DNA from 3 places in the Streptomyces sp. NPDC104313 genome. Region 1 is predicted to be linked to each of the others. Evidence: predicted binding sites of a transcription regulator. Region 1 holds the regulator's gene; each other region holds the start of a gene.
The links. The regulator HrcA, encoded in region 1, represses chaperone genes, less so after heat shock. The targets are predictions, from matches to a motif close to TTNGCACTCNGNNNNNCNGAGTGCNAA.

Region 1 (10,364 bases):
TGCGGCCGAGACCGACCACCCCGACCACCGTCGGATCCCGCCGGGCCACCTCGATGATCTTCCGCACGGCGGTGAGCTGCCGCAGCATGCCCTGGCCGCCGTTGGCGGTCAGCACCCGCAGCCTCACCGACCGGCGCACGGTCTTGTTCACCGCCCGCTGCTGGAGATAGACACCGGTCAGCTCCTCCAGGCCCTTGCGGGTTGCCTCCCGGTCCTTGCCCGTGGCGGTGAGCGGACCGGCGTACACGATGCTCACGTACGCGTCTGTCGCCTCGATGTCGTCGTTCTCGTCCCGGATCGCCTGCTCGATCCGCTCGAAGGTGATGCCCTTCCCGGCGCCGTTCAGCTCCAGGCCGTTGCCCCGCGCGAAGTACACCTCGGAGGCGGTCGCCACCCCCACGCACTCCCGGTCGTCCCCCTTCCCGTTCCAGATCGCGTCCGTGTTGCGGTCGGTCAGCGGCCCGTGGCAGTACGTCTCGCGCCAGTGCCCGGCCCACAGGAACGCCCCCAGCAGACTCCCCACGACGACCACCGCGATGCTCGCCCGCGACATCACCCACCACGCCCAGGTCCGCCGCACCCGATGGGTGACGAGCTGGGCGTGCGCGTGCTCATGGGTCAGCTTCTCGGTGGACAGCGGAAGCAGCAGCACCCATGCCAGGGTCGCGGCCGCCCCCGGCGACTGGCCCAGGCTCAGATCGTCCACCCAGCGCTCGTAGCGGGCCCGCGCCCCGGACGAACCGGACGGCGCGCCGGGACCCGGCCGCTCCGGGGGCAGCGGCGGGGTGTGCCGCATGATCTCGAGGGGCTGGAGCGAGGCGAGCAGCAGCAGCGGATCCACCTCGCTGCGCCGCGACCGTACGCTGTTGATCGCGTTGATCAGCAGGATGCCGCCGTTGTCCTGCGTGGCCCGGGGGAGGAACACCACCGGCGGGACCGTGCGCTTGCTGCGCCGCCAGTCCAGGGAGTGCGGGCGGTAGTTGTGCCGCAGATCCTCCAGCAGCGCCTGCACCCTCAGCTCCAGATGGAACTGGCGTGCGTGCTCGTCGCCCGCCCCCGCGTCCGCCACCCGCTCCGCGACCGCCGCCGCCCGCGCCCGGATCACCCGCCACGAACCGCTCGGCGACAACCACGACCAGCCGTCCGAGGGGTAGCCGGTGCTGGACGCGGCCAGGGACGAGGTGGTGGCGAACCAGCGGCTGGCCCGGCGCAGCCACAGCAGCGGCGGCGCGGCCCGGCTCGCCAGGCCCACCACGGCGAGCCCGATCAGCGCGGCGGCCGCCACCAGGGCCGTCAGCAGCCAGCCGATCTCCCCGAGCAACACGCTGAGCAGGGCGATGAAGAGCGCGCCGACGAACGTCTCGGGCCGCACCGACCGCCGCAGCGAGGTCCACCGAGTGCCCCCGCGCGGCCGGCCGGACCGCCAGCGCAACCGGCTCAGCTGCTCCAGGATCCGTTCCTCGCGCTCTGCGGAGGTGTTCCCGTCGGACTGCTCGACCACCGTCGTGGTGGCCTGCTCGATCGCGCCGAGCAGCCGGGAGCGGGGAAAGGCGAAGGTCTTGTACTGGGTGTTCTCGCGGGTCTCCCACGGCTTCTCGGAGAGCGTGCGCACCATGTCGAGCGCCGCCTCGTACGGGGTCGCCCCCTCGCCGTCCAGCAGCCGCACCGGCACCCGGCGCAACTCGTTGGCCCGGTGCACCTGGTGCACGAGCTGCTCCACCCGCGCGTCGATCTCCGGACCGGTCCCGGCGTCCGCCGCCTGGACCACCACGAGCGGCATCACCGGCCGGTTGACCCGGTACCGGTCGATCAGCTGCTGTATCAGGTGGAAGACGGCCGAGGCCGCCTCGTTGTCCGCACTGTCCCGCCAGACCTCGCGCGCCATCGTCCCGTGTCCTTCCCCCGTGAGCCCCTCGGCCCGTGAACCGGCTGCCCGTTCTCCCCCCTCAATAGTCGATGGTGCTCGTGGGGCGCAGGCATTCATAGGGATCGGACGAGATCCTCTTCGACAGTCCCGCGACAGGCCGGTCCCCGGCCGGTCCCAGACCCCGGACGTCAGTCAGGAAGGGTGACGAAGTCGATCAATTCCTCAACCCGGCCCAGCAGTTGGGGTTCGAGGTCTCTGTAGCTGCGGACCTTGGACAGGATGTGCTGCCAGGCCGCCCCGGTGTTCTCCGGCCACCCCAGCGCCCGGCACACGCCCGTCTTCCAGTCCTGGCCCCTCGGCACGACCGGCCAGGCGTCGATCCCCACCGAGGACGGCTTCACCGCCTCCCATACGTCGATGTACGGGTGCCCCACCACCAGCACATGGTCGCCGGTCACCCGCCCGGCGATCCGGGACTCCTTGGAACCGGGCACCAGATGGTCCACCAGCACCCCCAGCCGGGCGTCGGGCCCCGGCGCGAACTCCCCGACGATCGCCGGAAGGTCGTCCACCCCCTCCAGGTACTCCACGACCACGCCCTCGATGCGCAGGTCGTCGCCCCACACCCGCTCCACCAGCTCCGCGTCGTGCCGGCCCTCCACATAGATCCGCCCGGCCCGCGCCACCCGGGCACGCGCGCCGGGCACCGCCACCGACCCGGAGGCCGTACGGGTGGGCCGCACCGGGCCGCCGGGGCCCGGGCGCACCAGCGTGACGACCTTGCCCTCCAGCAGGAAGCCGCGCGGCTCCATCGGGAACACCCGGTGCTTGCCGAAGCGGTCCTCCAGGGTCACCGTCGGCCCCTGGGCCGTCCTCTCACAGCGGATCACCGCCCCGCAGAAGCCGGTGGAGACCTCCTCCACGACCAGATCGGGCTCGGCGGGCACCTCGGGCACGGGGGCGGACCTCTTCCACGGCGGGGTCAGGTCCGGCTGGTAGCTGCGCATGGACACGACGATATTCGCCGTACCCGCGTCAGGGCTCATCCCACGGCGGGTCCCCGGTCGAGGTCCACGTCGAAGCGCTCCGCCAGGGACGCCCGCTGCGCCCGTACGAACGCCGCGTCCACCACCGCCCCGTGCCCCGGCACGTACAGCGCGCCCTCGCCGCCCAGCGCCAGCAGCCGCTCCAGCGCGGCCGGCCAGCGCGAGGTGATCGCGTCCCGGCCCGCCTGCGGCTCTCCCGACTCCTCGACCAGATCGCCGCAGAACACCACCGGAGGCTCGCCGTCCGTGCCCGGCACCAGTGCCGCGAGGTCATGGCCGCTGTGTCCGGGGCCCACGTTCGCCAGCAGCACCTGACGGCCGCCGCCCAGGTCGAGCGTCCAGTCGCCGCACACCTCGTGGTGCGGGACCACCAGCGTGTCCGCCGAGCGGGCCGCCTCGCCCTTCGGCACCCCGTGGCGCACCGCCGAGGCGCACAGGCTCTCCGCCCCGCCGCGCAACAGGTCCGCGACGCCCAGCGCCCCGTACACCTGGGCCCCGGCGAACGCGGCGGTGCCCAGCACATGATCGAAGTGCGGATGACTCAGTGCGATATGCGTCACCCTGCGCCCGAGCAGCGCCTCGGCCTGCCGCCGCAGCTCGACGCCCTCGCGCAGCGTGGCGCCGGTGTCGTACAGCAGTACGCCGTCCGGCCCGGCGACCAGCGCGGCGGTGGCGTCCCAGCCGGGGAGGCGCCGCCTGCCGATACCGTTTCCCAACCGCTCCCAGCCGAAGTCTTCCCAAGCGACGTCCATACCACGACGCTATCGGCAACGACCCGCGCTCCTGTGGGGGCGTGGCCGGTCGCCCTTGCCCCGGCCCCACCCCACCCCCGTACACTGACCGCGGGGATTGCTGGCACTCGAACGCACCGAGTGCCAGGCAGACGCCGAGAGACACAGCTGGAGGTGTGCGCGATGCTCAGCGAACGCAGACTCGAAGTGCTGCGCGCCATCGTCCAGGACTATGTCGGCACCGAGGAGCCGGTCGGCTCCAAGGCGCTGACCGAGCGGCACCGGCTGGGGGTCTCCCCGGCCACCGTCCGCAACGACATGGCGGTGCTGGAGGACGAGGGCTTCATCGCCCAGCCGCACACGAGCGCGGGACGCATCCCGACCGACAAGGGGTACCGCCTCTTCGTCGACAGGCTCGCGGGCGTCAAGCCGCTGTCCTCGCCCGAGCGCCGGGCCATCCAGAACTTCCTCGACGGCGCGGTCGACCTCGACGACGTGGTCGGCCGGACGGTCAGGCTGCTCGCGCAGCTGACCCGGCAGGTCGCCGTCGTGCAGTACCCCTCGCTGACCCGCTCGACGGTGCGGCACGTGGAACTGCTGGCGCTCGCCCCCGCCCGGCTGATGCTCGTCCTGATCACGGACACCGGCCGGGTCGAACAGCGTATGATCGACTGTCCCGCGCCGTTCGGCGAGGCATCGCTCGCGGATCTGCGGGCCCGGCTCAACAGCCGGGTCGTCGGACGCCGCTTCGCGGATGTCCCGCAACTGGTGCAGGAGCTGCCGGAATCCTTCGACAGCGAGGACCGGGGGACGGTTTCCACGGTTCTTTCCACCCTCCTCGAAACCCTGGTCGAGGAGACGGAGGAGCGGCTGATGATCGGCGGCACCTCCAACCTCACCCGCTTCGGACACGACTTCCCGGTGATGATCCGGCCGGTGCTGGAAGCACTGGAGGAACAGGTCGTCCTGCTGAAGCTGCTGGGTGAGGCCACGGACTCCGGCATGACCGTACGGATCGGGCACGAGAACGCCCACGAGGGGCTCAACTCCACGTCCGTCGTCGCGGTCGGCTACGGTTCGGGCGACGAGGCAGTCGCCAAACTCGGCGTGGTCGGACCGACCCGCATGGACTACCCCGGAACGATGGGAGCGGTACGCGCAGTGGCACGTTACGTCGGACAGATCCTGGCGGAGTCGTAAGTGGCCACGGACTACTACGCCGTACTCGGCGTGCGCCGCGACGCATCTCAGGACGAGATCAAGAAGGCATTCCGTCGGCTCGCCCGCGAGCTGCACCCGGATGTCAACCCGGACCCGAAGACCCAGGAGCGGTTCAAGGAGATCAACGCCGCTTACGAGGTGCTCTCGGACCCGCAGAAGAAGCAGGTCTACGACCTCGGCGGTGACCCGCTCTCCGCCAGTGGTGGCGGTGGCGCGGGCGGTTTCGGAGCCGGCAACTTCGGCAACTTCTCCGACATCATGGACGCGTTCTTCGGCAACGCCGCGCAGCGCGGGCCCCGTTCGCGGACCCGGCGCGGCCAGGACGCCATGATCCGGCTGGAGATCGACCTCAACGAGGCGGCCTTCGGCACCACCAAGGACATCCAGGTCGACACGGCTGTCGTCTGCAACACCTGTAGCGGCGAGGGCGCGGCCCCCGGCACGTCCGCCCAGACCTGTGACATGTGTCGCGGTCGTGGCGAGGTCTCGCAGGTCACCCGGTCCTTCCTGGGCCAGGTCATGACCTCGCGGCCCTGCCCGCAGTGCCAGGGTTTCGGCACGGTCGTGCCCACCCCCTGCCCGGAGTGCGCCGGCGACGGTCGTATCCGTTCGCGCCGCACGCTCACGGTCAAGATCCCGGCGGGCGTCGACAACGGCACCCGTATCCAGCTCGCGGGTGAGGGCGAGGTCGGCCCCGGCGGCGGCCCGGCCGGCGATCTGTACGTGGAGATCCACGAGCTGCCGCACGCCGTCTTCCAGCGGCGCGGCGACGATCTGCACTGCACGGTCACCATCCCGATGACCGCCGCGGCCCTCGGCACCAAGTGTCCGCTGGAGACGTTGGACGGGCTGGAGGAGATCGACATCCGGCCCGGCACCCAGTCCGGCCAGTCCGTGCCCCTGCACGGGCGGGGGATCACACATCTGCGCGGTGGCGGCCGGGGCGACCTGATCGTGCACGTCGAGGTGATGACCCCCACCAAGCTCGACGCGGAACAGGAGCGGCTGCTGCGGGAGTTCTCCAAGCTGCGCGGCGAGGAGCGACCCCTGGGCCAGTTTCAGCCAGGTCAGCAGGGTCTCTTCTCCCGCCTGAAGGACGCGTTCAACGGTCGCTGAACCGCTTTTCGCCTTTCACCGCACCGCCCGCCGGTTCCGAACCGGCGGGCGGTGCGGCGTTCGGACGAAGAACCGGTCAGGTCGTCGGCTGGCTGATTCGGCCCCGTTGCGCGAGACGTGGCACGATGCGGTCATGTCCTCCGAGTTGACCGATCTCTGCCGGTATCCGATCGTGCAGGCGCCTATGGCGGGCGGCGCGTCCGGACCCCAGCTCGCCGGGGCCGTCGCCGAAGCCGGCGGGCTCGGATTCCTGGCCGCCGGGTACAAGACGGCGGACGGGATGTACAACGAGATCAAACAGCTGCGCCGGCTCACCGGCGGGCCCTTCGGCGTCAACCTCTTCATGCCGCAGCCCACGCTCGCCGACCCCAGCGCCGTCGAGGTCTACCGTCATCAGCTCGCCGGCGAGGCCGCCTGGTACGAGACCCCGCTCGGCGACCCGGACAGCAGCGGCGACGACGGCTACGAGGCGAAGGTCGCGATCCTGCTGGAGGACCCGGTTCCGGTCGTCTCCTTCACCTTCGGCTGCCCCACCCGCGACACCCTCGACGCCTTCGCCCGGGCCGGGACGCACACCATCGTCACGGTCACCTCGGCCGAGGAGGCCCGGCGTGCCCAGCGGGCGGGCGCCGACACCGTCTGCGTCCAGGGCTTCGAGGCGGGCGGCCACCAGTCCACCCACCGCGACGACCCGCAGCTCGACCAGACCGGCACCGGGCTGCTCTCCCTCATCACCCAGGTCCGCGAGACCGTCCAGATGCCCATCGTCGCCGCCGGCGGCCTGATGCGCGGCGCGCAGATCACCGCCGTCCTCGCGGCGGGCGCGGACGCCGCACAGCTCGGCACCGCCTTCCTCATCTGCCCCGAGTCCGGGGCGCACCTGCTGCACAAGCAGGCCCTGACCAACCCGCTGTTCGTCCGCACCGAGCTGACCCGCGCCTTCTCCGGGCGGCCCGCCCGCGGCCTGGTCAACCGCTTCGTCCGCGAACACGGCCCGTACGCCCCCGCCGCCTACCCCCAGGTCCACTACGTCACCAGCGGGCTGCGCCGGGCCGCCGCCAAGACCGGGGACGCCCAGGGCATGGCCCTGTGGGCCGGGCAGGGCCACCGGATGGCCCGGGAACTGCCCGCGGGCGAGCTGATCGAGCTGCTCGCCGCCGAACTGGAGGCCGCCCGGTCGGCCCTGAGCATGAGGAGCCCCCGGTGACCGCACCGGTCTTCGTCGTCGAACGGATGCCCGCCGGGCCGGAGTACGTCCTGGAGGGACCCGAAGGACGGCACGCCGTCTCCGTCAAGCGGCTCCAGCCCGGCGAGGACGTCGTCCTCACCGACGGGATCGGCCACTGGGCGGAGGGCGTCGTGCGGGCCGCCGAGGGCAAGGACCGGCTCACGGTCACCGGCCTCGACAGCATCCACGAGGAGCCCGCGCCCGCCCCGCGGATCACCGTCGTCCAGGCGCTCCCCAAGGGCGACCGGGGCGAGCTGGCGGTCGAGACGATGACCGAGACCGGCGTCGACATGATCGTGCCCTGGCAGGCGGCCCGCTGCATCACCCAGTGGAAGGGCGAGCGCGGCGCCAAGGCTCTGACGAAGTGGCGCAGTACGGCGAGGGAGGCGGGCAAGCAGTCCCGCCGGGTGCGCTTCCCCGAGGTGGCCGAGGCCATGACGACCAAGCAGGTCGCCGCCCTGCTCGCCGCAGCCGACTTCGCCGGCGTCCTCCACGAGGACCGCGACCACGACAGCACCCCCCTCGCCACCGCCGAACTCCCGTTCTCCGGCTCGATCGTGCTCGTCGTGGGCCCCGAGGGCGGCGTCTCCCCGCAGGAACTGGCCGCCTTCGCCGAGGCGGGCGCCCGCCCCTACCGGCTCGGCCGCAGCGTGCTGCGCACCTCCACCGCCGGGACGGCCGCGACCGCGCTGCTCCTGGGGCGTACGGGCCGCTGGGGCTGAACAGCGGGCGGCGGCGGTGGATCGAGGGGCTCTGTGGCCATGAACGGTGGCTGGTGGAGCTCCCCCGGCCCTGCCCGCCGTGCTGATCGCCCTGGTCCCGTGGAGCGAACGCGGCGTACCCCAGGTGTTGTTCTGGGCCGGGCTCATACCGGTCCTCCTGACGATCTGGTTCGACCGCCCGCGCAGGCGCTGACCCGCGCAGCCCGTCCGGACCGTCCGGACCGTCCGGACCGTCCACGCCACAGGGCCCCGATAGCATGCCCGTGTACTGATTTTCGAAGACGTCTGCCCTTCGGGGAAGCGAACCGACCACCAGCGACGAGGAGGCCCGGCCATGGCGGGAGAGCCGCAGTCCGACTGCCTGTTCTGCAAGATCGTCTCGGGAGACATCCCGGCGACCATCGTCCGTGTGAGCGAGACCACCGTCGCCTTCCGCGATATCAACCCGCAGGCCCCGACCCACGTCCTGGTCATCCCGAAGGTCCACTACCCGGACGCCGCCTCCCTCGCCGCCGCCGAACCGCTCATCGCCGCGGACGTCCTGCGTGAGGCCGGAGAGGTCGCCGCCGACGAGAAGGTCGACGCCACCGGCTACCGGATCATCCTCAACACCGGCTCCGGCGCCGGCCAGACCGTCTTCCACGCCCACGCACACGTCCTGGGCGGCCGCGGCCTCCAGTGGCCCCCCGGATAACGGAAGCTCCCGACCATGTCCGTACGCGAGCTGGTGGTGCTCGGCACCGCCAGCCAGGTCCCCACCCGGCACCGCAACCACAACGGCTATCTGCTGCGCTGGGACGGTGAGGGTATCCTCTTCGACCCGGGCGAGGGCACCCAGCGCCAGATGCTGCGGGCCGGGGTCGCCGCGCACGACATCCACCGGATCTGTATCACCCACTTCCACGGTGACCACTCCCTCGGGCTCGCCGGGGTGATCCAGCGGATCAACCTCGACCAGGTGCCGCACCCGGTGACCGCGCACTACCCGGCGAGCGGGCAGCACTTCTTCGACCGGCTGCGGTACGCCACCGCCTACCGCGAGACCGTCGAGCTGGACCGGGCCCCGGTCGCCGGAGCCGGCGGAGTCCTCGCCGCCACCTCCGCGTACACCCTGGACAGCCACAGGCTCTCGCACCCCGTCGAGTCGTACGGCTACCGTCTCACCGAGCCCGACGCCCGGCGCATGCTGCCCGCCCTGCTGAAGGAACACGGCATCGCCGGACCGGACGTGGGCCGCCTCCGGCGCGAGGGCGTCCTCGGCGGCATCACGCTGGAGCAGGTCTCCGAGGAGCGGCGCGGGCAGCGGTTCGCGTTCGTCATGGACACCCGGCTCTGCGACGGGGTGTACGCGCTCGCCGAGGGCTGCGACATGCTCGTCATCGAGTCGACCTTCCTCGACGAGGACGAGAAGCTGGCCGTCGACCACGGGCACCTGACCGCCGGACAGGCCGCCCGGGTGGCGAAGGAGTCGGGCGTCCGCCACCTCGTGCTGACCCACTTCTCCCAGCGCTACGGCGATCCGGAGCTCTTCGAGGCCCAGGCCCGCGCCGCCGGTTTCGACGGCGAACTCACCGTCGCCCAGGACCTGATCCGGGTCCCGGTCCCCACCCGGCACCACTGAACCGACCCCGCGTTTCCCCATCAGCACCACCGTTTGCGAGACACCGTGCACCTCCCCAAGGCAGAACTTCACCTCCACATCGAAGGCACCCTCGAACCCGAGCTGGCCTTCGCCCTCGCGGAGCGCAACGAGGTGGCCCTGCCCTACGCCACCACCGACGAACTGCGCGCCGCCTACCGGTTCGATGACCTCCAGTCCTTCCTCGACCTGTACTACGCGCTGATGGCGGTCCTGCGCACCGAGGACGACTTCGCCGAACTCGTCGACACCTACCTTGCCCGCGCCGCAGCCCAGGGCGTCCGGCACGCCGAGATCTTCTTCGACCCGCAGGCCCACACCGCCCGGGGCGTCCCGATCGGCACGGTCATCGAGGGGATCGGCCGGGCGCTGGAGCGCAGCGAGGAGAAGCACGGCGTCTCCACCCAGCTGATCATGTGCTTCCTGCGCGACCTGTCGGCCGAATCGGCCCTCGGCACCCTGGACGCGGCGAAGCCGTATCTGCACCGGATCAGCGCGATCGGCCTGGACTCCGCCGAGGCCGGCCACCCGCCCGCCAAGTTCCGCGAGGTGTACGAGGAGGCCACCGCCCTCGGCCTGCGCAAAGTGGCCCACGCGGGCGAGGAGGGTCCGCCGGAGTACATCAGGGAGGCCCTGGACGTCCTCGGCGTCGAGCGCATCGACCACGGACTGCGCTGCCTGGAGGATCCGGAGCTGGTGGAGCGGCTGGTCGCCGACCGGATACCGCTCACGCTCTGCCCGCTGTCGAACGTACGGCTGCGCACGGTCGACACGCTGAAGGACCACCCGCTGCC
Region 2 (10,364 bases), on a different contig from region 1:
CCCGAACGCCGCACCGGTCGGCCTCCCGGCCGCGAGGTCCCACAGCCGCACCCCCTCCGGGGTCCGGTAGGCGACCGTGCCGGTGTCGGGGCCGACCGCGGCGATGTTCACCGCCCGACGCCCCAGACCCGGCAGGTCGGACAACGGGCGCCCGTCGGCGACGTCCCAGCGCCGGGTACGGTCCGGACCCACCACCGTGAGGGTGCGGCCGTCGTGGCTGAGCCGTCGCCAGGTGTCGTTGTCGTCGGGGGCCATCTCGGGGGAACCGGCCTCGAGAAGGCCCAGGTCCCGTTGGGCGGCGGCACCGTACAGCGCCTCCCTGGTCTCCGGAAGGTCGGCGATCCGCCAGGCGGCCACGCTCAGCCGGAGCGCCGTGCGGGGGTCCGACCGGCGCAGGGTGTCCACGACCGCCGCAACCCTGCGCGCCTCCGCCTCGGTGGCCCGGCGCTCGGCCGTACGACTCTGCTGCCGGGCGGCCAGCCCCGCGACGACGGCCAGGCAGAGCAGCACGGAGAGCGCGGCGACCAGTGCGCGCAGGGTCCGTGCCGTACGTGCCGCGGTGCGCCGCTCCCTGTCGTGCGCGCGGATGCTCGCGTCCAGGAACGCACGCTCCACGGAGGTGAGTTCAGAACTCGGCAACGTGCCACGAGTAAAGCCGAGCACGGCACCGGACGCGGCACTGGACGCTGCTCCGCGCACGGCACCGGACCCGGCACCGGACGCGGATCCGGACACGGATCCAGACACGGATCCAGACACGGTTCCGGACGCGGATCCGGACGCGGATCCGGACGCGAACACCGCTCGTGCGGACTCCAGTCGGCCTCCCCGGTACAGGGCCCCGGCGTCACGTTCCAAGGCGGCCCACGTCCCTGCCGCCTCGGTCAGCCTCCGCTGTACCCGCAACAGCTCGCGGTCGGTTTCGACCCAGGCCCGCAGTCGCGGCCACGCCCCGATCAGCGCCTCGTGGGCCAGGCTCACCATCTGGTCGTCGACCGTCAACAACCTCGCCCGCACGAGCTGTTCCAGCACCTCCCGCGCGTGTCCCAGCTCCGCCAGGTCCTCCAGCTCGCCCCGGGCGACCGGACGGCCCGTGTCCCCGGTGCCGGAGCCCGGTGTGACGAGCCGCAGCAGCAGGGCCCGCGCGGTCGCGGCCCGCACGTCGTCGAAGCCGCTGAAGACCGCCTCGGCGGTATGGGCGATCGCGCCGCGTACGCCGCCGATCGCCTCGTACGCGGCAAGGGTCATCGCCCGCCCCCGACGCCTCCGCCAGGTTTCGAGCAAGGCGTGGGACATCAGCGGGAGGCCGCCCGGTTCGTCCGCGACGTCCTCGACGATGCGAGCGGTCAGCTCGCGCTCCACGATCAGGCGCTCCGCGACCGCGGGGCCCACCACCGCCTGCCGCAGCTGCTCGGGATTCATCGGGCCGAGGAGGAGCGTGGCGCGGCGGAGAGCGGAGACGAGGGCCTCGTGGTCGGCGCACCGCCCGTAGAGGTCCGCCCGTACGGCGATGACCACGCGCGCCCGCGCCCCCACCAACAGGTCGATGAACTCCGCCCGTTCGGCGCGGTCCTGGCAGAGCGTGAACACTTCCTCGAACTGGTCCACCAGCACGACCGCGTCGTCCGCGAACAGGGCCCGGTCGATGCCCGACGGGTGCTCGCCCGGCGTCAGGATCCTGATGGCCGAGGGCGTGTCACCGGCCCGTCCGGCCCGCAGCGCCGGTACGAGCCCCGCCCGCAGCAGCGACGACTTGCCGCTCCCCGACGCCCCCACCACCCCGACGAATCCGTACCGCCCCACAAGCTCCGCGAGGTCGTCCACCACGGTGTCCCGGCCGAAGAACATCTCCCGGTGCTCGGCTTCGAAACGCCCGAGCCCCGGGTACGGCGAAACGGCGTCGTCGTCCGCCGCCGCGTCCTCCCGGAACCGGTACGCCTCCTCCGCGGCCTCGGCCAGTCGGCGCGCCCACGCGTCGGGGTCCCCTCCGCACGCGAGGACGTAGGCGCGGGTGACCGCCGGGGACGGCAGTCGGTCGCCTGCGGCTGCCGCCGACAGCGTGGGCGCCGCGTAGCGGGCCACCCGGGCCATCGCCCGGTAGGTGGGACCGCCCGACTCCCGCCGCAACTGCCGGAGCTCGTGGGCGAAGCGCTGTACGGGGCCGGATTCCGGTTCGAGCGGCTTCTCCTGACGCCCCACAGCAACTGTCCCCCACTCCCTGGTCCCCCTGCCGTGAGCGTAATTGATTGGTCCGGCGGGATCGGGCTGACCATCAACACGCCGGTGGCTGGAGTCAGGTGCGTACGTCGTCCGTCCCCTCCCGACCCGCCACCGGAGCCGACCATCACACCCGCACCCGCCCCCTCATCCGCACCCGCCCTCCCGCCCTCACCCTCACCCGCCCTCGTCTCGCGTCCGGGGCCTCCCACCGCGGCAGGCCGGTCCGCCCACCGGCCCACGGCGTACGTCCTCGCGCCCGCCGCGACAGCACTGGCCGTCGGGCTCTGGGGCATCCGGCGGCAGAACTCCCTGTGGAGCGACGAGGCCGTCACCTACGAAGTGGCCCACCGGAGCACGTCGGACATCTGGCGTCTGCTGGCGGAGGCCGATGTCGTGCACGGCCTCCACTACTTCCTCATGCACGCCGTGTTCGCCTTCTGGGAGGGCGGCCCGGTCGCCCTCCGCCTTCCCTCTGTTCTCGCCGTCGCCGCGGCGGCGGCCGGGGTCGGCCTGCTCGGCCGGCGCTTGGTAGGACCGCGCGCGGGGCTGCTGGCCGGGCTCGTCCTGCCGTTTCTGCCCTCCATACAGCGCCACGCCCAGGAGGGCCGCTCCTACGCCTTGGTCTGTGCGTTGATGACGTGGGGCACCTGGATGCTGCTGAACGCGCTCGACGGCGGAGGCCGCGGGCGCTGGGCGGGGTACGGGGCCGTGATGCTGACGGCCTGCCTCCTGCACGAGTTCGCCGTTCTCGGGCTGGTGGCCCATGGCGTCACCGTGGCGCTCTCCAGGAGGGCGCTCCGCCCCTGGGGCCTGACAGCCACCGCTGTGGTGGCCGGCCTGACCCCTCTCGCTCTCTTCAGTGCGACGCAGTCCGGGCAGGTCAGCTGGATCGGCGCTCCGAACGCGTCCGACCATCTCGCCTTCGTCGGTACGGCGTCACTGGGAGTCGCCCTTGCTCTCGTCTGCCGGTTCGGCGGTGAAGGCGGTGGTGACGGAGGAGGAGGTGACGGAGGCGGAGGTGACGGAAGAGGCGACGGAGGAGGCGGTGACGGAGGAGGTGAAGGTGGCGGCCGGGTGGTCGACAGGCCTGTGGGACTGCCCGCGCTCGCCCTCCCGCTGCTCGTTCTTCCGGCCGGGCTTCTCCTCCTGCTCTCGCTTCTGCGCCCCCTGTACGTCGACCGGTACGTCCTCTTCGGATCGATCGGTCTCGCCCTCCTCGCCGGGGCGGCCCTGGACCGGCTCCCGGCCCGCAGGACGGTCGCGGTCGTATCGCTCGTGGCCGCAACCGCGGCCCTGCTGACCCCCGGGCACCACCTGCGTACCCCGGAGAGCCGGTCGGACGACGTGACGGCGGTGGCCCGCGCCGTGAAAGCGACCGGAGCACCGGGCGACGGCCTGGTCTTCCTGCCCGCCCGCCGCGCCTGGGCCCTCGCGACTCCGGGCGCGTACGCGCATCTCGACGACCTCGCGCTGGCGGCCTCCCCCGCCGATTCGGGCACGCTCTTCGGCACGGAGGTGCCGCCCTCCGAGATCCGTGCGCGCCTGCTGGGTGCCCGACGCGTCGTCGTGGTACGGGACACGCTCGGGGAGCCCCGGGACCTCACCGGTGGCGAGGCCGCGAAACTGGCCGTGTTGCGCGCGTCGTTCGAGGTGTGCGGAACGACGAGGGTCACCCGTGCGCAGATCACCCTGTACGCCCGGCCGGGAGACTGCTGAGTACGGAGCACGCGCCTCCCGGGGCTCAAGCCGCGAGTTCCGAGCGCTCTTAACAGTGATGGGGTGGATGGGTCAGTTGTCCCACCCACCCACCCTGCTTGCGAAGTTGACAGTTTGTGATCGAGTTGCGACGCACGGTCGCCAGGCTCTAGCGTGCGGGAAGACCACGACCAGACAGAAGAACGACCCCCGCCGGTGCTCCAACACCGACAGGGGTCTCACCAACAAAGATCGAAAGCAGCGATCCCCATGGCTGAGAGCCAGTTTAGTGATGCCCCCCGCGCCCCGCACGCGGCCCTCCTCGCAGGCCCGGAGGCCGCCCACGCGAGCCCGGCGCCGAAGGCGCAGGCCGCCTACGCGTGTGCCCACCCCATGGCCAACCCCGGCTACGGAAAGCGCTCCGCCCCCGGCGAACGCCCCCGCACCGACCGGGACTTCGCCCACCTGCTCCCCCGCGACGCCGCCGTCGCCGCCTACGTCGACCGGCTGCCCGACGGCTCCGACATCTCCGTGAAGACCCTGGCCAAACACCTCCCGTACGGCCAGTGCGCCCTGCGCACGACCCTCAACCGGCTCCAGGACGCCGGGCACCTGCGGCGCGGCAGCGAGTGCGTGATCACCGACGAGGTCATGCTCTGGGTGACCCGCTCCTTCTTCTCCCGCACCGCACGCCAGGACGACTGGTGGAACACCTACACCCGAGGTGACGCCCCGCCCGACGAACCCCAACGGCCCACCCGTTCACGGGCGTTCATCCTGCTGGCGGCGCTCGGCCGGACCGCCCCCGCGCTGACGCTGTCCGCCGCCGACTGCGTACACCTGGAACCGCGGGTCAGCGAGTGGTTCGCGCGGGGTGCGACGGAGGCGGAGCTGCTGCACGCGCTCACCGGCGGGCTGCCGTCGCCCGTCCACTGCGCCGCCCGCCTCGTCGAACGACGACTGCTCGACAAGCTGCCGCCGGAACGGGTCCTGCCCGGCCCCCGTACGGTCCTGCGCACCCTGGAGTGCGGTGACTGCGGAGCCCCCGGCAGCCCGGAAGCCCTCCTCGGCGGTCTCTGCCGGCCGTGCCGGGGGCCGTCCCCGGAGCCGCCCGTCGGCCCGCCGGGAGCCGTGCAGCCGCCCGGCGTGCGCGACCGGATGAACGCCGTCAGGGCGGGCCTGATCCCCCGGTCCGAAAGAACCTACCGATGACCGCGCGGCTCACCGGCGGCCCGGACAGAGCACACGAGGGAGGGAAGGAGAAGGAAGGTGAGGTGAGGTGAGGTCCGCCCGACTCCTCACCGCGCGTCCGCCGCCAGCTGCGTCGTCGCCAGCTCGCGGTACAGGTCGTCCCCGGCGATCAGCTCCTCGTGGGTGCCCGCCGTGCGGACCCGGCCGTCCTCCAGGACCACGATGCGGTCCGCGTGCCGGACGGTGGAGAGCCGGTGCGCGATGACCAGCACCGTGGTCTGCTCGGCGAGTTCGAGGATCACGTCGCGCAGCGCCCGCTCGTTGACCGCGTCCAGTTGCGAGGTCACCTCGTCGAGGAGAAGCAGGCGAGGGCGGCGCAACAGGGCCCGGGCGATGGCTATCCGCTGGCGTTCGCCGCCGGAGAGGGTGACGCCGCGATGACCGACCGCCGTGTCCAGACCGTCCGGCAGCCGGTCGACCAACGCGTCCAGCCGGGTCCGGGCCACCGCGGTCGCCAGCGCCTCCTCCTTCGCGTCCGGGGCGGCGAAGACGAGGTTCTCCCGCAGCGTCCCGGCCAGGACCGGCGCATCCTGTTCCACGTACGCGAGCGAGCCCCGCAGCTCGGCCAGTGGCCAGTCCCGGATGTCCCGGCCGTCCACGGTGATGGTGCCACCGTCATGGTCGTAGAACCGCTCCAGCAGGCTGAACACCGTCGACTTGCCCGACCCGGACGGGCCCACCAGGGCGACCAGACCGCCGGTCGGAACGTCGAACGTCACCCCCTTGTGGGCGGGGGCCCGCTCGTCCCCGTACCCGAACGTCACGTCCTGGAAGGTGACGCCGAGCGGTGCGCCTTCTCGCGGTACGCCCCCGAAGCCCGTCGCCGGTTCGCCGGGCAGGGACTCGACCTCGTCGATCCTGCGCACCGCCGCGAGCCCGCTCTGCAAACCCGTCCAGCCCTCGACCAGGCCGCCGATCGGGCCCATCAGATAGAAGAGGTAGAGCAGGAACGCGATCAGCGACGAGATCTCCAGCGAGCCGGAAGCGACCCGTGCGCCGCCCACGCCCAGCACCGCCAGGAACGCCAGCTGGATCGACATCGCCATCGTGACGTCGGAGACCGACGACCACCGCGCCACCGAGACACCCCGGTCGTGCGCGTGCCGGGCCGCCGCCGCGACGGCCGCCGCCTCCCGCTCCTCCGCCCCGCTCGCCTTGACGGTGCGGAACGCCTGGAGCACCCGGTCCAGTGCCGCGCCCATCGCGCCCACGGACTCCTGGGCGCGGAGCTGGGCCCGCTGGATGCGCGGCATCAACAGGGACGTCACGGCCCCGATGCCGACGATCACCACCAGCGTCACGCCGAGCAGCGTCAGATCCATGTACGCCATGAAGCCGATCGTCCCCAGCAGCATCAGCACACTGTTGAACGATTCGACCAGGCCGCTGGAGAGGACGGTTCGCAGGAGCGTCGTGTCGCTGGTGACGCGTGACTGGAGGTCGCCGGGGGTCAGCCGGTCCACCGCCGGGACCTTCAACCGCATGATCCGGCCGACGAGTCGGTCGCGGGCGCGAAGGACGACACCTTCTCCCGTACGGGCCATGAGATAGCGCCCGTACGCGGAGAGACAGGCCCCGATCAGGACGAGGGCGGTGAGCACGACCAGCGGGCCGACGGGCGAGCGGTCGGCGGCGAACGCGTCGACCGCGTGCTTCGCCATCAGCGGCATCGCGAGGCCCGCCCCGGACCCGGCGAGCGAGAGGAGGCCCGCGCGGAGGAGAACGCCCCGGTGCGGACGGACCCGGGAGAGGAGGAGGCGGAGAGGGGAGGGACCCACGCCCGGCTCTCCCTCGGCGGAATCTCCCGCGGGCCGCTCCCCGGCGGAATCCCCTGCGGGCCGCTCCCCGGCGGTCGTCCCTGGGGGCTGTTCCCCGGGCTCCCCGGCGGGCGACCCTGCGGGGTCCTCCCCGGGCTCCCCGGCGGGGTCCTCGCCGCGCGCGGCCTCCTGAGCGCGCAGCGCGTCGGCCGCCTCAGGCCCTCGGCCCTCGTCCGCCTCCGTCGTCCCCGCCACCGTGCTCACCCGGACCCCCTCCGTCTGTCTGTTGTCACCACCTTCAAGGGACGCAGATCCGCCGGTTCCACCTGCCTCCCCTCCCCGACCGTATCCGGGGGCAGTTGCCCGGCCACCGCCGGGAAACGCCACAGGGGCGGCACCTCCATGAAGGAGATACCGCCCCGGTGGGACGTACGCCGGACTTCGATCAGGCGGAGGCCGGAGCCTCCGTGGCCGATCAGAAGTCCATGTCACCGCCCGGCATGCCGCCCGGAGCGGCCGCGCCGGCCTTCTCGGGCTTGTCGGCGATGACGGCCTCGGTGGTGAGGAAGAGCGCGGCGATGGACGCGGCGTTCTGCAGAGCGGAGCGCGTGACCTTCGCCGGGTCGAGAATGCCCTCGGCGATCATGTCGACGTACTCGCCGGTCGCGGCGTTGAGGCCGTGACCGATCGGCAGGTTGCGGACCTTCTCCACGACGACGCCACCCTCGAGACCACCGTTGACGGCGATCTGCTTGAGCGGGGCCTCCAGCGCGAGCTTCACGGCGTTGGCGCCGGTCGCCTCGTCACCCGTGAGGTCGAGCTTCTCGAAGACGGCCGAGGCCTGGAGCAGAGCCACGCCACCACCGGCGACGATGCCCTCCTCGACGGCGGCCTTGGCGTTGCGCACCGCGTCCTCGATGCGGTGCTTGCGCTCCTTGAGCTCCACCTCGGTGGCGGCGCCGGCCTTGATGACGGCCACGCCGCCGGCCAGCTTCGCCAGACGCTCCTGGAGCTTCTCGCGGTCGTAGTCCGAGTCGGAGTTCTCGATCTCGGCACGGATCTGGTTGACGCGACCCTGAACCTGGTCGCTGTCACCGGCACCGTCGACGATCGTGGTCTCGTCCTTGGTGATGACGACCTTGCGGGCACGGCCGAGCAGGTCCAGGCCGGCGTTCTCCAGCTTGAGACCGACCTCCTCGGAGATCACGGTGCCACCGGTGAGGATGGCGATGTCCGCGAGCATGGCCTTGCGGCGGTCGCCGAAGCCCGGAGCCTTGACGGCGACGGACTTGAACGTGCCCTTGATCTTGTTGACGACCAGGGTGGAGAGCGCCTCGCCCTCGACGTCCTCGGCGATGATCAGCAGGGGCTTGCCCGACTGCATGACCTTCTCCAGCAGCGGGATGAGGTCCTTGACGCTGGCGATCTTCGAGTTGACGATCAGGATGTACGGGTCGTCGAGCGACGCCTCCATACGCTCCATGTCGGTCGCGAAGTACGCCGAGATGTAGCCCTTGTCGAAGCGCATACCCTCGGTGAGCTCGAGCTCCAGACCGAAGGTCTGGGACTCCTCGACGGTGATGACGCCTTCCTTGCCGACCTTGTCCATCGCCTCGGCGATCTTGGCGCCGATCTCGGTGTCGGCGGCGGAGATGGAGGCGGTCGAAGCGATCTGCTCCTTGGTCTCCACGTCCTTGGCCTGCTCCAGCAGAGCGGCGGAGACGGCCTCGACGGCCTTCTCGATGCCCCGCTTGAGGGCCATCGGGTTGGCGCCTGCGGCGACGTTGCGCAGACCCTCGCGGACGAGAGCCTGAGCCAGAACGGTGGCGGTGGTCGTACCGTCGCCGGCGACGTCGTCCGTCTTCTTGGCGACCTCCTTGACCAGCTCCGCACCGATCTTCTCGTACGGGTCCTCGAGCTCGATCTCCTTGGCGATGGAAACACCATCGTTGGTGATCGTGGGCGCGCCCCACTTCTTCTCGAGGACGACGTTACGGCCCTTGGGGCCGAGGGTGACCTTGACGGCGTCGGCGAGCTGGTTCATCCCGCGCTCGAGACCGCGCCGTGCCTCCTCGTCGAACGCGATGATCTTGGCCATGTGAAGTGGTCCTCCCGGACAGGGGTGGATTCTCCGGACCGAGAGGCGCCCGCGACGGACGGCCTGCCTGCGTGGTGGTTCCTTGCCCCACCGCGCCTGCGGGCCTCACCGGCCCGGTCCAAGTTTCTGTCACTCTCACCTGGAGAGTGCTAACGCCAATGATTAGCACTCGACCCCTGCGAGTGCAAGCGTCCCTCTCCGGATGTGGACAGTGGCGCCCACCGGTACAGGGACAACGGCGGCCATCGCACACGGCGGGCGACCTGCCTTCTCACAAGGCCGACGAGGCGACGAGGCCGACGGGCCGACGAGGCCGCGCGGGAGCGCCGGGACGCACGGGAGCGCCGGGACGCACGGAGGGCCCGATCCCCTGATCCGGGGGCCGGGCCCTGCGTGCGTGAGTAGTGTCGTCGGACGACCGCGCCGAGCTCAGCCGACGGCGAACTTGACCATGTCGGCCTGGGGCCCCTTCTGGCCCTGCGAGATCTCGAATTCAACTCGCTGACCCTCTTCGAGGGTGCGGTACCCGTCCATCTGGATCGCGCTGTAGTGGACGAAAACATCCGCACCACCGTCGACCGCGATGAAGCCGTACCCCTTCTCCGCGTTGAACCACTTGACGGTGCCCTGAGCCATGCCTAACTCCCCTATTACTGGCCCTTGCACGGGACCGCACTTCGCGGGCCCGGGTCGGAACTCACCCCCGACAGGAGAGGGTGCGCGGCGCCGCAGCGCGTCGACCGCGGCCGAATGTATCCGTCCAACTGCCCTCTGCAACAGGTCAATCGGACGAGAATTCTGGGCACAGAAGAACACGCGAATATGCGGGTTTGCTGAGATTTACGGGCAAGTCGGGCCAGGCAAAGGGCACTTATGCCGCAAGAGGTTCACGTACTTTGGCTGCTTCTTATCGGGACCGGGCGCATTCTCATATGCGGGCGGCACGGGCAGCGGACGGGGCTTCCCCAACTGTACCGTGCTCAACCATACAGAATTGCCCCCTCCGCTTCTCTCGCGGAGGGGGCAACGGTGTTCACACAGAGGTGCGATGGGCCACCGAGGAGCGGCCCTGACGGTTCAGCAGCCGCCGGCGACCGCGGGGATGATCGAGACGCCCGCGCCGTCCGGCGTGGCCGCGTCCAGGCCGCCCTCGAAGCGCACGTCGTCGTCGTTGACGTACACGTTCACGAAACGGCGCAGCTTGCCCTGGTCGTCCAGGACGCGGGCCGCGATGCCCGGGTGGTCCTTCTCCAGGGACTCGATGACCTCGGAGAGCTTGACGCCCTCCGCCGGGACCTCGGCCTGGCCGCCCGTGTACGTACGGAGGATGGTGGGGATGCGGA
Region 3 (10,364 bases), on a different contig from region 1:
GGGCTCTCCGCCCGGCGGGCCGCCGCCCTGCGGAAGACCAGGTCCCCGTAGACGTAGCTCCAGATCGTCCGGTACGCCCGCACCGAGCGGGCCGGGGAGAGGCCGCAGGCGAGCGCGCAGTCGACGATCTCCTCCACCATCCACAGCGCGTCGCGGTCGGTGAGCTCGCCCAGCGCCAGGATGTCCAGCACCCAGGGGATCCGGCCGATGACGTCGTGCAGGTGAGCGGCGACCGCCACCAGCCGCTCGCGCGGGTCCTCGGGCAGCTCCGGGCGCGGGAACGCCGCCGCCGTGCCGGACAGGGTGAGCATCAGCAGCTCGTCCTTGTCCTGCACGTAGTGGTAGAGCGCCATGGGCGTGCTGCCCAGCTCCTTCGCCACCCGTCGCATGGACAGGGCGGACACGCCCTCCTCCTCGACGATGCGGCGCGCGGTGGCGATCATCACGTCCGGGTCCAGTCGGCGGGGCCGCCCAACGGGCCGTCCGGCGGGCCGTGGGGCGGGCCGCCCGGATGTGCCCGGTTTGCCGCCCGACACCGGATTTCTCATCTTCTTCGCCTTCTCGGTCTTCTCGGTGCCTGACACCTGGGCATTCTCTCCTCCCGGGGCTTTGCTCCGGTCCGCCGCGGAACCCTCCCGGTGCCTCGGCCTTTATTTTCTGTACGCGTACGGTAATTCTCGGTCGAGGGAAGCGCGAAGGGAAGGGGACGTCATGGGCGGCGCGGGGAGGAGCGGAACGGCAAGAGGCCCCGAGGGCGGGGCGGCGGGCACGCCGGGTGCGGGAGAGCGGCACGCGCGGTGGCTGCTGGTGGTGGCGCTCACGGTGCAGTTCCTGGTGTCGCTGGACATGTCGGTGGTGAACGTCGCGCTGCCCGACATCCGCAGCGACCTCGGCTTCGGCGGGGACGGGCTGCTGTGGGTCGTGAACGCGTACGCCCTCGCCTTCGGCGGGCTCCTCATGCTCGGCGGCCGACTCGCCGATCTGACCGGTCCCCGCCGTGTCCTGACGGCGGGCCTGGTGCTCTTCGGCCTGGCCGGCCTGGCCGGCGGGCTCGCCTGGTCGCCCGGGTCGCTGGTAGCGGCGCGGGCCGTCCAGGGCGTCGGCGCGGCGGCCCTCGCCCCGGTGGCGTTCGCCCTGATCACCCTGGCCTTCCCGGCCGGGCCCGCCCGGTCCCGGGCGCTCGGACTGTGGGGCATGGCGGGTGCGGCGGGCGGCGCGGTCGGGGTGCTGGCGGGCGGGGTGCTCACCGACGCGATGGGCTGGCGGTCCGTGATGCTGGTCAACGTGCCGATCGTCGTCTTCGCACTGGCCGCCGCCGCACGCACCGGACCCGTCGGCGGGGCGCGGCGGGCCGGGGCGCGGCTGGACGTGGCCGGGGCGCTGCTGGTCACGGCCGGGACGACGCTGCTGGTCCTCGGGCTGGTGCGGACCTCGGACCACGGCTGGGGCTCGGCGACCACGCTCGCCTCCCTCGGCGCGGCGGTGATCCTGCTGGTCGCCTTCGTCGCCGTCGAACTGCGAACCGAATCCCCGTTGCTCCGGCCCGGCCTGCTGAGGGGTCGGCCGGTGCTGACCGCGAATCTGTTCTGTCTGCTGCTGGCCTCGGCCCAGTTCGGCGCGTTCTACTTCGTCTCGCTCTTCATGCAGCTGGTGCTCGGGTTCCGGCCGACCACCGCCGGGTTCGCGTTCCTGCCGTTCTGCGTGGGCGTCGTCGTGGGCTCGATCCTCGCTCCCCGTGCGGTCGCCGGGCTCGGTATCCGGCGGCTGATGACGGTGGGCGCGACGCTGGCGGCGCTCGGCATGGCCTGGTTCGCGGCGACCGTCACGGTCGACGGCGGTTTCCTCGTCTCGATCCTCGGCCCGTCGCTGCTCTGCTCCTTCGGCATGGGGCTCTGCTTCGTCCCGCTCGGCACGGCCGCGACGACCGATGTGGCCACCGGCGAGACCGGCATGGCCTCGGGGCTGCTCAACAGCTCGCGGCAGGTCGGCGGCTCGCTCGGCCTCGCGGTCCTGGTCACCGTCGCCGCCCAGGTCTCCGGCGGCTCCACCGGGCTCACCGAGCTGTCCTCGGGGTTCGAGGCCGCGTTCTGGGCCGCGGCGGGACTCCTGGCGGCGGCGGCGCTGGCGGCGTACGTCCTCCTGCCCGCGGAGCGCAAGGCTCTCGACGGGCCGAGGCCGCGGCGCGGGGCCTGGGCGCGGGGCCGGGGCGCCGAGCGGGAGGGTGACGCGGCTTCCCGCTGAGCCCGTACGGACGCGGCTTCCCACTGAGCCCGCCCGGGTGGGGAACGGCGGGTCCGGGGCGTGTCCGATGAGTTCGGGAGGCGGGCCGGGTCTACCTTCCACGACGTCCGGACCGACCGGCCCGGACGCGTGGACGGCCCGACGAGGAGAAGGTCATGCAGAAGATCACCCCCTGTCTCTGGTACGACGGCAAGGCCAAGGAGGCGGCCGAGCACTACGTCGCGATCTTCGGCGGGGACTCCCGGATCCTGGACGTCACCCACTACGGCGAGTCCGCCCCGGGCGAGACGGGTTCCGTGCTCACCGTCGAATTCCGGCTCGCGGGCCAGGACTACATGGGGCTCAACGGAGGCCCGCAGTTCCCCTTCACCGAGGCGATCTCACTCTCCGTGGACTGCGCCGACCAGGCCGAGGTGGACCGGTTCTGGGACGCGCTCTCCGAGGGCGGCGAGGAAGGCCAGTGCGGCTGGCTCAAGGACCGGTTCGGGGTCTCCTGGCAGATCGTGCCGAACGAGCTGCCGCGCCTGCTGGCCGACCCCGATCCCGTGAAGGCGGACCGTGCCATGAAGGCGATGCTCGGCATGAGGAAGCTGGACATCCAGGCGCTGCGCGACGCCTGAACGGACGGGCGGCCGTGAGGGCTCGAACGGGCGGGCCGCCCCTGCGGCCGGGTCGGTAATGTTCTGCGCATGCCACGCCGTGCCCCGCTCCCGCCGCCTCCGCCGCCTGTCGGGATCCGCTCCTGGCCCGACCGCGAGGCGATGCTCGCCGACCGGGCGGTGGTTCTGGGCGAGCTGGTGAGGATGCACGTGGGGCCGGCGCGGCTCGGTCTGCTGTGGATGTGGGCGGGGCTCGTCGCGATCGGCTGGAGCCTGGTGGGCTCCGGAATCGTCATGTTCGAACAGGCGATTGATCTGGTCGACTTCACCAGCTATGCCGGCGGATTCGTCAGCCTGGTCATCGGCGTCACGGTGCTGATCCCGGCCGGCGTCTTCCTCCTCCTGGGCGTCCGGCGGGACCGGAAGGTCCGCTCGCTGCTCACCGCCTGGGGCGCGCTGGACCGGGACCCGGAGCGCGACCGGCGGCTGCGGATGCCCGGAACGAGCCTCGCCTGGCTGCTGCTGTCGTTCGCCCTGGGCACGGTGGGGCTCGCCCTCTGCGTGATCGGACCCGCGAGCGCGCGACCCGGCCGGGAGACGTACGGGCTGGTCGCCCTGGTGATGGGCGTCGGCATGGTCGCCTGGCTGACCGCGTTGACCGGCGCGGTCACGGCCCTGGCGCACCGCCGCTGGGTGGTGGGCGTCCTGATGAGGTCCGCCGGGCGGGTCAGCGTGGGGCCCGCCGGGCGGATCAGCCCAGCGGATGGCCGATCAGCATCGTCGGAGCCCCCGCCACCCGGGTCAGGAACACCGTCGCCGAGTGAGGACCGCTCAACTTCATCCGGCGACGCAGCTCCTCCGGCTCGACCGCCGAGCCCCGCTTCTTGACGGTCAGTACGCCGACCTCCCGCTCCCGCAGCAGCGCCTTCAGCTTCTTCATGTTGAACGGCAGCCGGTCGGTGATCTCGTAACCCGAGACGTACGGGGAGGAGTACCGCGTATCGCTCGTGACGTACGCGATCGTCTCGTCCACCAGCCGCCCGTCGCACCGCTCCACGATGTCGGCGACCAGATGTGCCCGGATCACCGCGCCGTCCGGCTCGTACAGATAGCGCCCGACCGGGCCCACGGGCGGGGCGGGCAGCGGGGCCGGGGCGGTCAGGGTCGCCCCGGAGGGCAGCAGCGTGGCCCGGAACACGCCGGACGCGAAGCCCTCCCCGTACCAGAGCACCGCCTCCTTCACATCGCCGCCGTCCGAGATCCACTCGGCCTCCGCCTCCGGGCCGATCGCCTCGTGCGGGACGCCCGGAGCGATCTTCAGCGCCGCCCTGGGGGCCTTCAGCGCGGCGGCCACCGCCCAGGAAAGCGGCGGTGAGTACGCCTCCGGATCGAAGATGCGGCCCCTGCCTCCGCGCCGTGCCGGGTCCACGAAGACCGCGTCGTACTGGGAGGTGTCGATCTCCGTGACATCGGCGCACCGCACCTCGATCAGTCGCTCCAGGCCGAGCGCCCCGGCGTTGGCGCGGGCCACTTCGGCGGTCAGCGGGTCGCGGTCCACGGCCAGGACGGAGATCCCGGCGCGGGCCAGGGCGAGGGCGTCGCCGCCGATGCCGCAGCACAGGTCGGCCACGCTCCGCACGCCGAGCCCGGCGAACCGGGCGGCGCGGTGGGCGGCGACCGAGGTGCGGGTGGCCTGTTCGACCCCGTTGGGCGTGAAGAACATCCGGTAGGCGTCCTCGGCCCCGAACTTGGCCACCGCCCGCTGCCGCAGCCGGGCCTGGCCCAGGGCCGCCGACACCAGCTCCGCCGGATGCGCGCGGCGCAGCCGGGTCGCGGCGGCCAGCTCGTCGGCGGGGTCGTGGTCGCGCAGCTCGGCCAGCAGTTGCTCGCCCTCGGGGGTGCGCAGCGCCGCGAAGGCGGCGCGGGCGGGGTCGTCGTCCGGGGCGGAGGGGGTCGTTGCGTTCACCCGGCCCATTGTGGCTGCCGCGCCGGCGCTGTGGGCCGGCCGGGGGACGGGGGCGGTCCGCTCGCGGTGTCGGGGCGGGAGGCGGGCCGAGGGCTGGCAGGATGCGGCGCCATGCAGCTAGTACGACAAAAAGAAAAATCAGCCATGAAACGTTACAGGTCGGGCGTCGTCGTGCTGGCGGCCCTGCTGGCCGCCGCCGTCGCCTCGGGGTGCGCGGCGGAGAGCGGCGGCGGCGCGGGAGCCCCCGGCCCCGAGAAGCCCGCCGCCGGCCGGCCGGGCGAGGCCGCTCCGAAGGCCGGGCCCGCCCGCGCCCCGGACACGTACGCCGAGGCGCTCAGGAGGAAACAGGCCGCACGGGCCGTCGCCGCGAAGAAGTGGGGGCTCGCCAAGACCCCGCTCGCGGCCCCCGAGCCGCCGAGGACGAAGCCGCGCATCACCACCCGCAAGGGTTTCGAGGTCGGGGACGACGCCGGACTGCCGCCCGTCTTCACCACGGTCCCGACCAAGGAGAGGATCGTCTTCCTGACGATGGACGACGGGGCGGAGAAGGACCCCGAACTGCTGCGGATGATGACCGAACTGGACATCCCGTACAGCGCGTTCCTCAGTGACTACGTCACCAACGACGACTACGGCTACTTCAAGAAGATGCAGAAGCGCGGGGTGACGATCAGCAACCACACGCTCAACCACCGCTATCTGCCCGGCCTCTCCCACACCGAGCAGAAGCGGGAGATCTGCGGCCAGCAGGAGAAGATCCTCAAGCACTACGGCAAGCGGCCCACCCTCTTCCGCCCGCCCTACGGCAACTACAACCGCGACACCCTCGTCGCCGCCAAGTCCTGCGGGATCACCGCCGTGCCCCTGTGGTCCTCCGAGGCCTTCCCCGACCACATGGAATGGCGCGAGTGGGACCGGGACCTGCACCCCGGCGACATCGTCCTCACCCACTTCCGGGGCGAGGAGGACTGGAAGGGCTCGATGCCCGACATGATCCGCCGGGTCATGAAGACCATCACGGACAAGGGATACGCGGTGGCGAAGCTGGAGGACTACGTCTGACCCGCGCCCTTCCCCGTACGGGGCCGCGGATGCGCCCGCGGCCTCCGCCGCGCGCACCCGCTCTCAGGGCACCGCCTTCCGTACCGTCGTACGGAAGGCGGTGCCCCGCCCCGGCGTTGTCCGGAAGGTGACCCCACGGAGCCCTGATCCAGGCAGCGTGAGGGTGGTGAATTGGCACTCCGCTTGACCGAGTGCTAATCGCGGTCATAGTCTCGGTGCTGGCACTCCCCCCTGGAGAGTGCCAGCACCACTCTGCGCGACAGGACAGGTCCGGCACCCGCGACGACGGGCCGGTCAGGTCGCCGCCCACAGACTGTTAAACCCCGTGAGATCTCCGAAGGGGGAGACCGGATCGTGTCGACCACCAGCTCCAAGGTTGCGATCAAGCCGCTCGAGGACCGCATTGTGGTCCAGCCGCTCGACGCCGAGCAGACCACGGCTTCCGGCCTGGTCATTCCGGACACCGCGAAGGAGAAGCCCCAGGAGGGCGTCGTCCTCGCCGTGGGCCCGGGCCGCTTCGAGAACGGCGAGCGGCTTCCGCTCGACGTCAAGACCGGCGACGTCGTCCTGTACAGCAAGTACGGCGGCACCGAGGTGAAGTACAACGGCGAGGAGTACCTCGTCCTCTCGGCCCGCGACGTTCTCGCGATCATCGAGAAGTAATTCACCCACGTTTGCTTGTGTTCTGCGCCCCTGGCCCCCTGCGAAATAACTAGCCGGGCGGCGAGGGGCGCAGTTCATTTTGAGAGGGATACAGCCCATGGCGAAGATTCTGAAGTTCGACGAGGACGCCCGTCGCGCCCTTGAGCGCGGCGTCAACAAGCTTGCCGACACGGTCAAGGTGACGATCGGCCCCAAGGGCCGCAACGTCGTCATCGACAAGAAGTTCGGCGCTCCCACCATCACCAACGACGGTGTCACCATCGCCCGCGAGGTCGAGCTCGACGACCCGTACGAGAACCTCGGCGCCCAGCTCGTCAAGGAGGTGGCGACCAAGACCAACGACGTAGCGGGTGACGGCACCACCACCGCGACCGTCCTGGCCCAGGCGCTCGTCCGCGAGGGCCTGCGCAACGTCGCCGCCGGCGCCTCCCCGGCCTCCCTGAAGAAGGGCATCGACGCCGCGGTCAAGGCCGTGTCCGAGGAGCTCCTCGCGACCGCCCGCCCGATCGACGACAAGTCCGACATCGCCGCCGTGGCCGCGCTCTCCGCGCAGGACACCCAGGTCGGCGAGCTCATCGCGGACGCGATGGACAAGGTCGGCAAGGACGGTGTCATCACCGTCGAGGAGTCCAACACCTTCGGTCTGGACCTGGAGTTCACCGAGGGCATGGCCTTCGACAAGGGCTACCTGTCCCCGTACATGGTGTCCGACCAGGAGCGTATGGAGGCCGTCCTCGACGACCCGTACATCCTGATCCACCAGGGCAAGATCGGCTCCATCCAGGAGCTGCTCCCGCTCCTGGAGAAGGTCATCCAGGCCGGCGCCTCCAAGCCGCTCCTGATCATCGCCGAGGACGTCGAGGGCGAGGCGCTCTCCACCCTCGTCGTCAACAAGATCCGTGGCACCTTCAACGCCGTCGCGGTGAAGGCCCCGGGCTTCGGCGACCGCCGCAAGGCCATGCTCGGTGACATCGCCACCCTCACCGGTGCGACCGTCATCGCCGAAGAGGTCGGCCTCAAGCTCGACGGCGCCGGTCTCGACGTGCTGGGCACCGCCCGCCGCGTCACCATCTCCAAGGACGACACGACCATCGTCGACGGCGGGGGCAACTCCGACGACGTCAAGGGCCGCGTCAACCAGATCAAGGCCGAGATCGAGTCCACGGACTCCGACTGGGACCGCGAGAAGCTCCAGGAGCGCCTCGCGAAGCTGGCCGGCGGCGTGTGCGTCATCCGTGTCGGCGCCGCCACCGAGGTGGAGCTCAAGGAGAAGAAGCACCGCCTCGAGGACGCCATCTCCGCGACCCGCGCCGCTGTCGAGGAGGGCATCGTCTCCGGCGGTGGCTCCGCCCTCGTCCACGCGGTGAAGGTCCTGGAGGGCAACCTCGGCAAGACCGGCGACGAGGCCACCGGTGTCGCGGTCGTCCGCCGCGCCGCCGTCGAGCCGCTGCGCTGGATCGCCGAGAACGCCGGCCTGGAGGGTTACGTCATCACCTCCAAGGTCTCCGAGCTCGACAAGGGCCAGGGCTTCAACGCCGCCACCGGCGAGTACGGCGACCTGGTCAAGGCCGGCGTCATCGACCCGGTCAAGGTCACCCGCTCCGCCCTGGAGAACGCCGCGTCCATCGCGTCGCTGCTGCTCACGACCGAGACCCTGGTCGTCGAGAAGCCGGCCGAGGAAGAGGCCGACGCCGGTCACGGCGGCCACGGCCACTCCCACTAGTACCGCCCCGTACCGTCCGGTACGCCCGAGGCCCGGTACCCCTGTCGCTGGGGTGCCGGGTCTCGGCGCGTTCCGGGCCGTTCCGCCGTGAGCCGGCCCTGCGCCGAGCGGGGGAGGGGCGGAACCGACTCGCGTACCGATCGACGACGGCGAACCGGCAGCAGGTGACCCGCCGCCGCGAACCGACTACTGCGGACCGTACTTGCGGCCCGTCCGCGACGTGACCCCGCCGAGCAGACCCCGCGGGGCGACCTTCACCAGTCCCATCAGCGCCTTGTAGCGCGGGTCCGGGATCGACACCGTCTTCCCCCGGGCCAGATCCGTCAGCGCGGACGCCACCAGCTTGTCCGCGTCGAGCCACATCCAGCCCGGGATGTTGTCCGTGCCCATCCCGGCCCGCTCGTGGAACTCCGTCCGCACGAACCCGGGACACAGCACCATCAGCCGCACCCCCGACCCGGCCAGATCCCGTGCCGCGCCCTGGGTGAACTGCACGACCCACGCCTTGGACGCCCCGTACGTACCGCGCGGCACGAACGCCGCGACGGACGCCACGTTGACGACCCCGCCCCGGCCCCGCTCCTTCATCCCGGTGACGGCTGCCGAGGTCAGCCGCAGCACCGCCTCGCAGTGCACCTTCAGCATCGTCAGCTCATCGGCCATGGACACTTCCAGGAAGCGTCCCCTGTTGCCGAACCCGGCGTTGTTGACCAGCAGATCGACCGGGTGCGTGCGGTCCGCGAGCCGCTCCTCCACCGCTTTGATCCCGCCGTCCGTGGACAGATCCGCGTGTCGCACCTCTGCCTCGATGCCGTGCCGGTCGTGCAGTTCGGTGGCCTGCTCGCGCAGCCGCGCGGTGTCCCGTGCCACCAGCACCAGGTTGTGCCCCTGGGCCGCGAGCCGCCGCGCGAACGCGGCCCCGATGCCCGCCGTCGCGCCCGTGATCAGTGCAGTCGTCATACGCCGCACGTTAGTGCCCCGCCCCGGACGCCCCTGACCTGCCCTCAGCCCTGCCGGGCACCGCGTCCCCGACCGGCCCTGACCCCAAAGGCTCCCATCGTGAATTCGCCCAGCCTCCAAGAATTTCTTATGATGGTTGGGTGATCGAAGCTCGCCACCTCCGTGTCCTGCGTGCCGTGTCCACCACCGGCTCGTTCTCCGCCGCAGCCCGCGAACTCGGCTGCACCCAGCCCGCCGTCAGTCAGCAGATGAAGGCCCTGGAGTCCTCCGCGGGCACCACGCTGCTGATCCGCACCGGACGTGAGATGCGCCTCACCCAGGCCGGCGAGGCGCTGGTACGACACGCCTCCGGCATCCTCGCGGGGCTGACCGCCGCCGAGGAGGAGGTCGCCGCCATCGCCGGGCTGCGGGCCGGCCGGGTCCGGCTGGTCTCCTTCCCCAGTGGCAGCTCCACCCTGGTCCCGGGAGCGCTGGCGGCCCTGCGCGCCGAACATCCCGGCACCCGGGTGTCGCTCGTCGAGGCGGAGCCGCCGCGCTCGGTGGACCTGCTGCGCGAGGGCGACTGCGACATCGCACTGGCGTTCCGTTACGGGAGCACCGGCGGCGAATGGGACGACCTGGTGGTCCGGCCGCTGCTCACCGACCGGCTGATCGGTCTGGTCCCGGAGGGGCACCGGCTGGCGGAGGCGTCGAGCGTGTCCATCGGCGAGCTGGCCGAGGAGTCGTGGATCGCGGGCTGCCCGCGCTGCCGCCGGCAGCTGGTCGAGGTCTGCGAGGAGTCCGGCTTCACCCCGCGCATCGACTTCGCCACGGACGACTACCCGGCGGTGATGGGGCTCGTCGGGGCCGGGCTCGGGGTGGCGGTGCTGCCGGAGCTGGCCGTCGAGTCGGTACGCCCCAAGGGGGCCAGGGCCGTGCCGGTCGAGCCCGCGATCGAGCGGGAGATCGTCGCGCTGACCCTGCCGGACCTGGCCCGGGTCCCGGCGGTGGCGGCCACCCTGGACCAGCTGTCGCGCACGGCCACCCGCTGAGAGGCTGCCGGGTGGGCCGCGGCGCCCGACGGGCCCCGCGGCCCACGGGCGGTGAGGGGTCCGGTCCCGCTGCGGCTGGTCGCGGGCCGGACGGCTGAAGGTGCCGAAGAAACGTTTCT

Region 2: a site for HrcA is predicted at 9,184-9,210, ahead of groL (chaperonin GroEL). Genes of this name have one in related genera too.
Region 3: a site for HrcA is predicted at 6,040-6,066, ahead of groES (co-chaperone GroES). Genes of this name have one in related genera too.

What each region holds. Positions count from the first base shown of each region.
Region 1 is NZ_JBVJMW010000001.1:696,180-706,543, reverse strand. It holds gene ACZ60Q_RS03190 (ABC transporter substrate-binding protein) at 1-1,885, opposite strand, end outside; gene ACZ60Q_RS03185 (DUF3097 domain-containing protein) at 2,056-2,874, opposite strand; gene ACZ60Q_RS03180 (MBL fold metallo-hydrolase) at 2,910-3,665, opposite strand; gene hrcA (heat-inducible transcriptional repressor HrcA) at 3,828-4,844, shown strand; gene dnaJ (molecular chaperone DnaJ) at 4,845-5,981, shown strand; gene ACZ60Q_RS03165 (nitronate monooxygenase) at 6,115-7,188, shown strand; gene ACZ60Q_RS03160 (16S rRNA (uracil(1498)-N(3))-methyltransferase) at 7,185-7,931, shown strand; gene ACZ60Q_RS03155 (hypothetical protein) at 7,978-8,124, shown strand; gene ACZ60Q_RS03150 (histidine triad nucleotide-binding protein) at 8,266-8,625, shown strand; gene ACZ60Q_RS03145 (ribonuclease Z) at 8,641-9,552, shown strand; gene ACZ60Q_RS03140 (adenosine deaminase) at 9,598-10,364, shown strand, end outside.
Region 2 is NZ_JBVJMW010000003.1:682,674-693,037, reverse strand. It holds gene ACZ60Q_RS10310 (nSTAND1 domain-containing NTPase) at 1-2,199, opposite strand, end outside; gene ACZ60Q_RS10305 (glycosyltransferase family 39 protein) at 2,233-3,936, shown strand; gene ACZ60Q_RS10300 (hypothetical protein) at 4,309-5,127, shown strand; gene ACZ60Q_RS10295 (ABC transporter ATP-binding protein) at 5,214-7,187, opposite strand; gene groL (chaperonin GroEL) at 7,399-9,021, opposite strand; gene ACZ60Q_RS10285 (cold-shock protein) at 9,451-9,657, opposite strand; gene ACZ60Q_RS10280 (MoaD/ThiS family protein) at 10,099-10,364, opposite strand, start outside.
Region 3 is NZ_JBVJMW010000018.1:101,067-111,430, reverse strand. It holds partial or broken gene ACZ60Q_RS31475 (TetR/AcrR family transcriptional regulator) at 1-584, opposite strand, end outside; gene ACZ60Q_RS31470 (MFS transporter) at 712-2,241, shown strand; gene ACZ60Q_RS31465 (VOC family protein) at 2,397-2,861, shown strand; gene ACZ60Q_RS31460 (THUMP-like domain-containing protein) at 3,592-4,815, opposite strand; gene ACZ60Q_RS31455 (polysaccharide deacetylase family protein) at 4,951-5,868, shown strand; gene groES (co-chaperone GroES) at 6,223-6,531, shown strand; gene groL (chaperonin GroEL) at 6,629-8,254, shown strand; gene ACZ60Q_RS31440 (SDR family NAD(P)-dependent oxidoreductase) at 8,441-9,214, opposite strand; gene ACZ60Q_RS31435 (LysR family transcriptional regulator) at 9,355-10,245, shown strand.